Terriglobus albidus: one gene and its partner. Each later gene encodes a partner of the first gene's protein in a complex. Links are inferred from orthologs where the notes say so. Each region holds a gene or a part of one and is shown on either strand. Other genes may lie near its edges.

The links. Proteins that work in one complex are often made in the same cells at the same time.
Region 2: the proteins of xseA (region 1) and xseB are in contact, whole or in part, in a cryo-EM structure (PDB 8TXR), measured with the Escherichia coli proteins. The link is inferred for Terriglobus albidus from one-to-one orthologs.

What each region holds. Positions count from the first base shown.
Region 1 is NZ_CP042806.1:2,173,949-2,179,305, forward strand. What follows is about bases 1,262-4,082. They hold xseA (exodeoxyribonuclease VII large subunit), read right to left. Parts: upstream 3,494-4,082; coding sequence 2,030-3,493; downstream 1,262-2,029. Other genes in these bases: glmM (phosphoglucosamine mutase), read right to left, coding at 1,262-2,002; FTW19_RS08785 (DUF2905 domain-containing protein), read right to left, coding at 3,504-3,728; FTW19_RS08790 (response regulator), read right to left, coding at 3,737-4,082. Also shown: tRNA preQ1(34) S-adenosylmethionine ribosyltransferase-isomerase QueA, read right to left, coding at 1-11; FTW19_RS08770 (lysophospholipid acyltransferase family protein), read right to left, coding at 12-650; more of glmM, read right to left, coding at 662-1,261; more of FTW19_RS08790, read right to left, coding at 4,083-4,102; FTW19_RS08795 (tetratricopeptide repeat protein), read right to left, coding at 4,263-4,985; FTW19_RS08800 (hypothetical protein), read right to left, coding at 5,163-5,357. UniProt on the Escherichia coli protein: Bidirectionally degrades single-stranded DNA into large acid-insoluble oligonucleotides, which are then degraded further into small acid-soluble oligonucleotides.
Region 2 is NZ_CP042806.1:6,085,431-6,088,218, reverse strand. It holds xseB (exodeoxyribonuclease VII small subunit), read right to left. Parts: upstream 1,610-2,788; coding sequence 1,391-1,609; downstream 1-1,390. Other genes in the region: FTW19_RS24320 (bifunctional homocysteine S-methyltransferase/methylenetetrahydrofolate reductase), read right to left, coding at 1,624-2,788; rpiA (ribose-5-phosphate isomerase RpiA), read right to left, coding at 594-1,289; FTW19_RS24335 (hypothetical protein), read left to right, coding at 83-343; fbp (class 1 fructose-bisphosphatase), read left to right, coding at 1-83. UniProt on the Escherichia coli protein: Bidirectionally degrades single-stranded DNA into large acid-insoluble oligonucleotides, which are then degraded further into small acid-soluble oligonucleotides.

The sequences.
Region 1 (5,357 bases):
GAGACCAGCATCTAGAGGTCTCCTGTATGCGGTTTCGCCAGACGCACCGCCTCATCGAGGGCTGCCTGGGTCGCTTCCGGCGTGGGAACAGCTGAGGTATGTGGCGGCCACGTCACCGCCACACGGCTGAAAGGTTTGGGGATGAGGAAGCGGTCCCAGGAACGCAGTACCCAGGCGCGTTGCGGCTGCAGGTGAAATGCGCCCACGTTGGTTTCGACCCGATTCGCGAGGGCAGTTACGCCAGGCTTGGCAATCATGTTTGGACCGCGAGGCCCATCGGCAGTGAAGGCGCAGATATGGCCGTTGCGATAGGCGGTCTCCATGGCAAGCAGACCAACTGCTCCGCCACGCGAGCTGGAGCCTCGCACCGCCTTGAAGCCGAGACGTTCGACGGTGCGTGCGATCAACTCGCCGTCAAAGGACTGAGAGATAAGGATGGCGATCCTGAGATTGCGGAAGCGGTAGGCGGCCATCAGCAGGGAACGGTGCCAGAAGGCGAAGACACTGGGAGGAGGCATGCGATCGCCCGGAGTAACACCGGCAGCGCATATCTCCTCAAAGCGAAGCGTGCTGCCCAGAAGGCGGATGAGGAAGGCGGCGAGGCGCGGGATAAGAAAGAGCAGTATCCGTTGTTTGGCCGTCCATTTCATCCGCGTTCTTGTTAGATTCCGAGCTCGTTACGGATAGAGCTGGCGATCGCCTCGGCGTGATGCTTCATGCGAGCTTCGTCTTCCGCCTCGATCATCACGCGGGCAAGAGCTTCGGTGCCGCTGTAACGGATGACGACTCGGCCACTGTCCTTCAGCTCATCTTCGGCTGCGGCGATGGCGCTGACGATGGTGGGGAACTGGTCGAGCGGCTTCTTCTCACGCACCTTGACGTTGACGATCACCTGCGGGAAGACTTTGAGGTCTCCTGTCAGCTCTGCAAGCGATTTACCGCTGTAGTGCAGCACATTCAGTACAGCGAGCGCGGTCTGCAGGCCATCTCCTGTGGTGGAGAGAGCCGGGAAGAGGATATGGCCGGACTGCTCGCCGCCGAGCGATGCGCCTGTAGCCTGCATCTGCTCGAGGACATATTTGTCGCCTACCGGAGCGCGCAGCATCCTGATGCCGGAGCGCTTGAGTGCTGCTTCCAAACCCATGTTGGACATGGTTGTGGCGACGACGAGATCGTTGGCAAGCTGTCCGCGTGCCTTTAGATCGCGTGCTGCCAGCAGCATGACGGCATCGCCATTCACGACCTGGCCGTACTCGTCGGCAAAGAGAGCTCGGTCGGCATCTCCGTCGAAGGTGATGCCCATGGAGGCGCCGGAGGCTGTTACTTCGTCGGCGACGATCTCCGGATGCAGTGCGCCGCAGCCCTCATTGATGTTGCGGCCGTCAGGAGAGGCGTGGGTAATACGGATCTCTCCGCCAAGCTCTGCGAAGAGCTGTGCCGCAACGGAAGATGCTGCGCCATTGGCGCAATCGATAACGATGGTCTTGCCATCGAGAGAGAGGCCGGGAACCTGCCCGAGAAGGAACTGGATGTACTCGGCACGGTAGGCTTCATCGGCTTCAGGCAGTGCATTGGCAGCGATGGAGTCATGAGCAAGGTTGCTGAGGTGCCGGAAGATCTCCTCTTCCATGGCCAGTTCTGTGGCATCGGGGAGTTTGTAGCCATCAGGGCCGAAGAGCTTGATGCCATTGTCCTGCCACGGATTGTGCGAGGCCGAGATGACAACGCCCGCGCCAAAGCCGTGTTTGCGTGTCAGATACGCCACAGCCGGGGTGGTGATGATTCCGGCAAGGTGCGCAATGGCTCCTCCCGCTGTGAGACCGGCAACGAGTGTGGCGGCGATCCACTCAGAGCTCTCGCGGGTGTCCATGCCAAGCAGGACGTCCTTTGAGTCCCGCAGGGAGTGTGCCAATGCAAGGCCGGCGGCGTAGATGGTCTTCGGGTCGAGCGGAGCTTCGCCGGCGACAGCACGGATGCCATCGGTTCCAAAGAGCTTTCGCATATTGAATTTGAGGGTAACAGCTTGCCGTCAGGAACGCTTGCTGGTGACAGTAGCTTCCAGCGAGCCCTTGTGCAGCCGAGCGGTAATGGAGCTTCCGGGAGCGGCCTCGGAGGCGTCGCGCAGCAGCTTACCGTCTGCGTCATACACAAGGGCATATCCACGCTGCAGCACGGCAAGCGGAGACAGCGACTGAAGCGCGGTCGATGCGCCCTGCACGCGGTTCCGTTCGCTTGAAAGGCGATCGCGATGAGCGGTCAGCAGGCGGGTTTCAGCGATAGAAACGCGATGACGCGCTTGAGAGAGCTGCCGCGTCAGGTCGCGTGCAGCCAGGCGCTGATGCAGCGCAAGCAGACGTCGCTCATTGCGCTGAACCCCAGTGTTTACGGCAGAATTGGCGCGCCACGCAAGCTCATCCAGTCGTTGATAGCGGCGGCTGATGGAATCTTCCACACGATAGAGGATTGCCTGTGCATTGATGCGCGCAAAGCGCTGGCCGGCCTGCATGGTGGTATAGCGAGCGGCACGTACCAGCCGTTGGCTGAGTGTAGCTACATGGTCTTCAATGCGATGCTGGGCGGCTGTAATGAGTTCTGCGGCGGCCGATGGAGTGGGCGCACGCAGATCCGATACAAAGTCGGCGATGGTGAAGTCAGTCTCGTGCCCGACGGCGGAGACGATGGGAAGCTCACTGCCCGCAATCACACGGGCGAGAGCCTCGTCGTTGAAGCCGGCAAGGTCTTCGGCAGAGCCGCCTCCGCGGGCAAGAAGGATGAGATCCACGGCGTGGGGAGTTCCTGTTGCCCGGTTGAAGTAACGGATACCGTTGGCGACTTCCAGCGGGGAACTGGCTCCCTGTACTGCGGCGGGGTAGACCAGCAGATCGAGGCAAGCGTGCCGTCGCCGGATGACATTGACGATGTCGCGGATGACAGCACCGGTAGGTGAGGTGACGATGCCGATGCGTGTGGGAAAGGCGGGAAGCGGGCGCTTCCGGTCGGCATCGAAGAGACCTTCGGCCTGTAGGCGGCCCTTGAGCTGCTCAAAGGCAAGCTGCAGCGCTCCGGCTCCGCGGGGCTCAACTGATTCGGCGATGAGCTGAAGTTGCCCGCGCGATTCGTACACAGAGACGCGGCCACGGACCAGGACCTCCAGACCGTCTTCAATGCGGAAACGGTGTGTCTGTGCCTGGCGGCGAAAGAGCACGACGGGAAGCTGTGCCTCACCATCTTTCAATGTGAAGTAGACGTGGCCGGAGGTGGCTGGGCGGCAGTTGGAGACCTCTCCGAAGACGGAGATATTGCCGTATCCCTTTTCGAGCTCGCCCCGGATCAGCGAGACCAGTTCGGCGACGGAAAACGTGGTGCGGCGCGGCGCCGGCCGGGCCGCAGGTTCAGCCGGCTGAGGCGCAGCTTCGGGTTCTTCGAACGCGAAGCCAAGCTGGGGCGCGGTATCCGAGGTACGGCCTGAGCGGAGCTGTGCCAGCGTGGGCATAGCCTCTAGGTTATCGCCGGAAGTGGCTGAGGAGATAGAGGACCAGTGACAGGACGATGCTGATTACGATACTGGTCCCTAAAGGGATGAAAATCTGCCAGTTACGTCCACGGAAGCTGATATCGCCGGGAAGCCGGCCCAGGGGGAGCGAAAACTTCCCGGCAACCAGGAAAATGAGACCCGCGAGAATCAACAGGCAGCCGGTAGCGATCAGCATGCGGCCGATGGAGGTCATTGACACGCCTAGGCTAAAAGGTCGTTGGCTTCGCGCAGCAGATCGGTTGGATGAAGCGGTTTGGTTAGAACAGACCACGGTTGCGGCTGCTCTCTGGAGCGGTCCATCAGACTTTTCATCATGGAGTAGTAGCCCGTGAAGAGCAGGACACGGCAGTCCGGCTGCTCTTCCGTCAGGCGTGTGGCGAGAGCGACACCGTCCTCTCCGGGCATATTCACATCGCAGAGAAGGAGGTTTGGGTGGAAGTCACGGGCAGCAGACAAGCCATCTTCCGCTGTATAAACAGCGCGTGCATCGAAGCCATTTTCCCGAAAAATGATCCGCAGGGTATCGGCTACGAGATGCTCATCATCAACAACCAGGATACGGCGCATATGTATCTCCTGCTTCGGTGGAATGCAGGGCAGGTCAAATTGCCACAAGAACGACAGCGTTTCCGAAGTACTTGGGGGTATATTGCGCCGTGCCGACGCCGGAAATCCAATTAAACCTTCTTAAGAATGCTGGATTTCCGGCCCGGTACTGAAATGGGATTTACTGACGCGCGCCGGGATTCAGACGCTGATCGGCGATGGAGCCGGCAGCAGTCTTGGCTTCCTTGTCCTTGAGCTGTGCGTAGATTTTGCGAGCCTCAGCCTGCTGGCCCTTGGATTCGTAGAGAGAGGCGAGCTGCAGCTGGGCGGTTGCGGCCGGAACCGAATGATTCGGCTTGGCGATGAGTTGGTTGTAGATGTCGATTGCCTTCTGGTCCTGTCCGTTCTGGCGGTACAGGCTGGCCAGGGAAAGCTTCGCCAGCGAGGCGAGGTCGCCGTTCCAGGAGCCGGCAACCTTTTCAAGGGTGGCCTGCGCCGTGGAGATCTGGTTCGCTTCGATGGCGGTCAGGCCGGCGAAGTAGAGCGCGAGCTTGCCGCTTGCGGTCATGCCGTAGCTGTCAGCCACCTGCTGGAACTTCTCATGGGCAGCCTTGGCGCGCTCCTGTGCCGAAGGGAAGGTCTTGACCCCCTGCTGCGGCGGAACACCGGGTTCGGCGATGTCGGACTGATAGACCCCCATAGCCTCGCCAAACGCGGCATTGGCGGAGTTGGAACGCACGTTGTAGATCACCAGGCCGCCAATCACGACGAGCAGAACAACAAGGATACCGACGACGTAGCGAATCACGGCGCTGCGATTCTGCTGGGCCCACTTCAGGCCGTGCTCGGTTGCGGCGACGTAGGCGTCTGGCTGCTTCAGGGAGTGGCGGGTCTGGCTGTCCAACGTGATGTTCCTTAGGTCTCGGTAGAGGTGCCGTGCCCGGAATGGGCACGTAATTTCTAAGTTTAGAGCATTTTCCCTGTTGCCGGGAATCCCGGAGGGGTATGCAGCGGCGTTTTCATTGCGGAAACGCCCATAGATGCGGAAGCCCTGCCCTACACCTACAGGGAAAATGCTCTATCAGTGACCGGTTGCCGCTTCAATCTCGGTTACCTGCAGCACTTCGCCGGGTTTCAGGTAGCTCTTGCGGCGAAACCAGTCCTCCATGGAGCTCTGTAGACGACTGAGCGGCACACGGTAACCGGCCTCCATGAGGCCATCGGCGACAGGAAGGGTGTCGTCGAAGACGGCATCGTTGGTGAAGTTTCGCATCGC
Region 2 (2,788 bases), 3.9 Mb from region 1 along the record:
CCGAGGCGATCCATCAGCGCACACCGCTGGCGATCGGCAGCAAGGTTGAAGTGGAGGCGCTACGCAGCGCGTTGGCGAAGTAATGTTCGAAGCAGAAGTGACAGATATTCGCGAAGCATCGCGACAGCAGGGCCGTTCCGTGTGGCAGATCTCACTCAGCCATACGGAGTTCGCTCCAGGTGCGACAGGTGTATTGGAAGCCACGGCACGCAGTGGAGCGAAGCTGGAGGTCCCGGTGCTTGAGGTCGTGCGGGACGAGGCCGGCGTTACGTGGCACGTGACCCTGAAGCCGTTGCTTGAGGGAACGGTGGTTGTGGGGCGGGTAAAGCCGGTTGCCAGTTAACAGTGGCCGTCTTTTTTGTTTGTCATTTCGCAGCGACCGAAGGGAGCGGAGAAATCCGCTTTTGGGGTAGAGAAGCAGATTTCTCCGCTTCGCTACGAAATGACAAACAAAAGGTTCGCGCGTAGCGCGAATGAATGCCCTTCGCGACGCGAAGGGCATTAAGAGAAGCAGGTCCTTCGCTTAGTCACCCCAGCCAGCGACGCTGGCCGGGGACCCGTTCGCTCAGGATGACAAAACCGAAGGATCGTGCCTAAAACTTTGTTTCCGGTGTGTATTCAGTGATGGCGTCTTCGCCCGCGACCAGTACGAGGTCTGCCATGCCCAGGAATAACCCATGCTCGACGACGCCGACCATGGTGTCCAATTGCGCCGCCAGGGCCGTGGGATCATCGATCTGTGTCGGGTCGCAGTCGAGGATGAGGTTGCCTTCGTCGGTGATGTAGTTGCCGCTGCCGTCCTTGGCTTGGCGGATGCTGCTGGGGTAACCCAGCGCACGCAAACGCTCCGAGACCAGAGGCTCGGCCATGGGGATCACCTCGATCGGCAGTTTGAACTTACCCAGCTTCTTCACGACTTTCGAAGAGTCGGCCACGATGATGAACTTCTTTGAGGCCGACGCGACGATCTTTTCGCGCAGCAGCTTGCCGCCGCCGCCTTTGATCAATGCCAGGCCGGGGGCAACTTCGTCAGCGCCGTCGACCGTAACATCAGTCTCGGTTGCTTCCGTAAAGCCGACGACGGGAATACCCAGCGATGCTCCGAGCTTCGCGGAGTCTTCGGACGAGGCGATGCCGCGGATCTTCAGGCCCTGCTGCACCTTTTCGCCAAGCAGCTTGATGAACAGGGTAGCGGTAGAACCGGAGCCCAGGCCCACGACCATGCCGGGTTGAATGAAGTCGAGTGCGCGTTTGGCAGCGAGAAGCTTGAGCTCGTCCTGAGTAGGCATGGAACTAGGGTATATCGGTTAGTCCAGGCTCCGAGGCAAAAGCAGGTCCTTCGCCTACGGCTCAGGGTGACAACCCAAATGCCAAGGATAAGAACAGGAAATTACTCGAGATTCAGGTCCTTGGCTTCCATCTTGCCGTTCTGCTGTTTCATCAGGACCTGCAGCTTGCCCTCGGCTGCCTCCAGGTCCTGCTTGCATGCGGCAGAGAGCGCCATGCCCTGCTCGAAGAGCTTGACGGAGTCTTCCAGCGGCAGGTCGCCCCGCTCCAACTGTTCCACTACCGTTTCCAGCGCTTTCAGATTCTCTTCAAAGGTTGGCATCGTCTCTTCCTGTTCTAGTTCAGCAGCTCCAGCACCTGTGCTGCGGCGGTGTATTTGCCGAAGGGGGCCGAGACCTGTACGCCCTCGACCTGGGGCCGCGTGTGAGCCAGCATCTCCTGCGCGATTTTGATGCCTTCGGCGCGTGCGTGGTCGGCTGAGACCTCGCCTGCCTTGTGCATGCGGAACATAATCTCATCCGGTACAGCGACGCGCAGGTCGTTCTTCATGAATTCGGCGTTGCGCAGCGAGGTCAGCGGCCAGATGCCGGCGATGACCGGGATGCGGAACTGCTCGACGCGGCGAAGGAAGGTCTCCAGCAGACGCATATCGAAGACTGGTTGCGTAATGGCGTACTCCGCTCCTGCTTCCACCTTGAGAGCGAAGCGGTGAACTTCGTTGTCCACGTCCGGGACGCCGGGGTTGGCGGCGACGCCGATGGCAAAGGCAGCGGACTCGCCGATTGGATTTTTGCCAAGATCCAGGCCGTGGTTCAGATTGCGGAGGACATTCACCAGGCCGATGGCATCCACGTCGAACACGGCGGTTGCATCCGGATAGTTCCCGAGCTTGGGCGGGTCGCCGGTCAGGCAGAGCACGTTCTTCAGCCCGATAGAGGAGGCGCCCAGCATGTCCGACTGGAGGGCCAGCAGGTTGCGGTCACGGCAGGTGACATGGATCAGGGTCTCGATGCCGATCTTGTGCTGGATCTGCACGCACAACGACTGTGCGGACATACGCGCGGAAGCGCGGGGAGAGTCGGGCACATTGATGACATGGACGCCAAGGTCGGCGAGCTTCTTTGCCCCGTCCAGCTCCTTCTGGCAGTTGACGCCGAGCGGCGGCACGATCTCCACCATGGAGACGAACTGGCGGTTGGCCAGCAGGCCGGCGAGCTTGGAGCGTTCGCCGAAGGCCGGCGGCTGGACGGCTGCCTGAGTCTCGTCGGTGACCTCGGCTTTGGCGGTCACCTGGGCGTCGATCGCGCGCAGGGCGGAGCGCATCGCCTTGATGTGGTTCGGCGTGGTGCCGCAGCAGCCGCCGATGAAGGTCGCTCCCGCCTTGGCAAACTTGCGGGCGAAGCTGGCCATGTATTCGGGTGAGGTCAGGTAGATGTTACGGCCGTCCACGGCGCGCGGCAGACCGGCATTGGGCATCGCCGCCAGCGGAAGGTGGGTGACG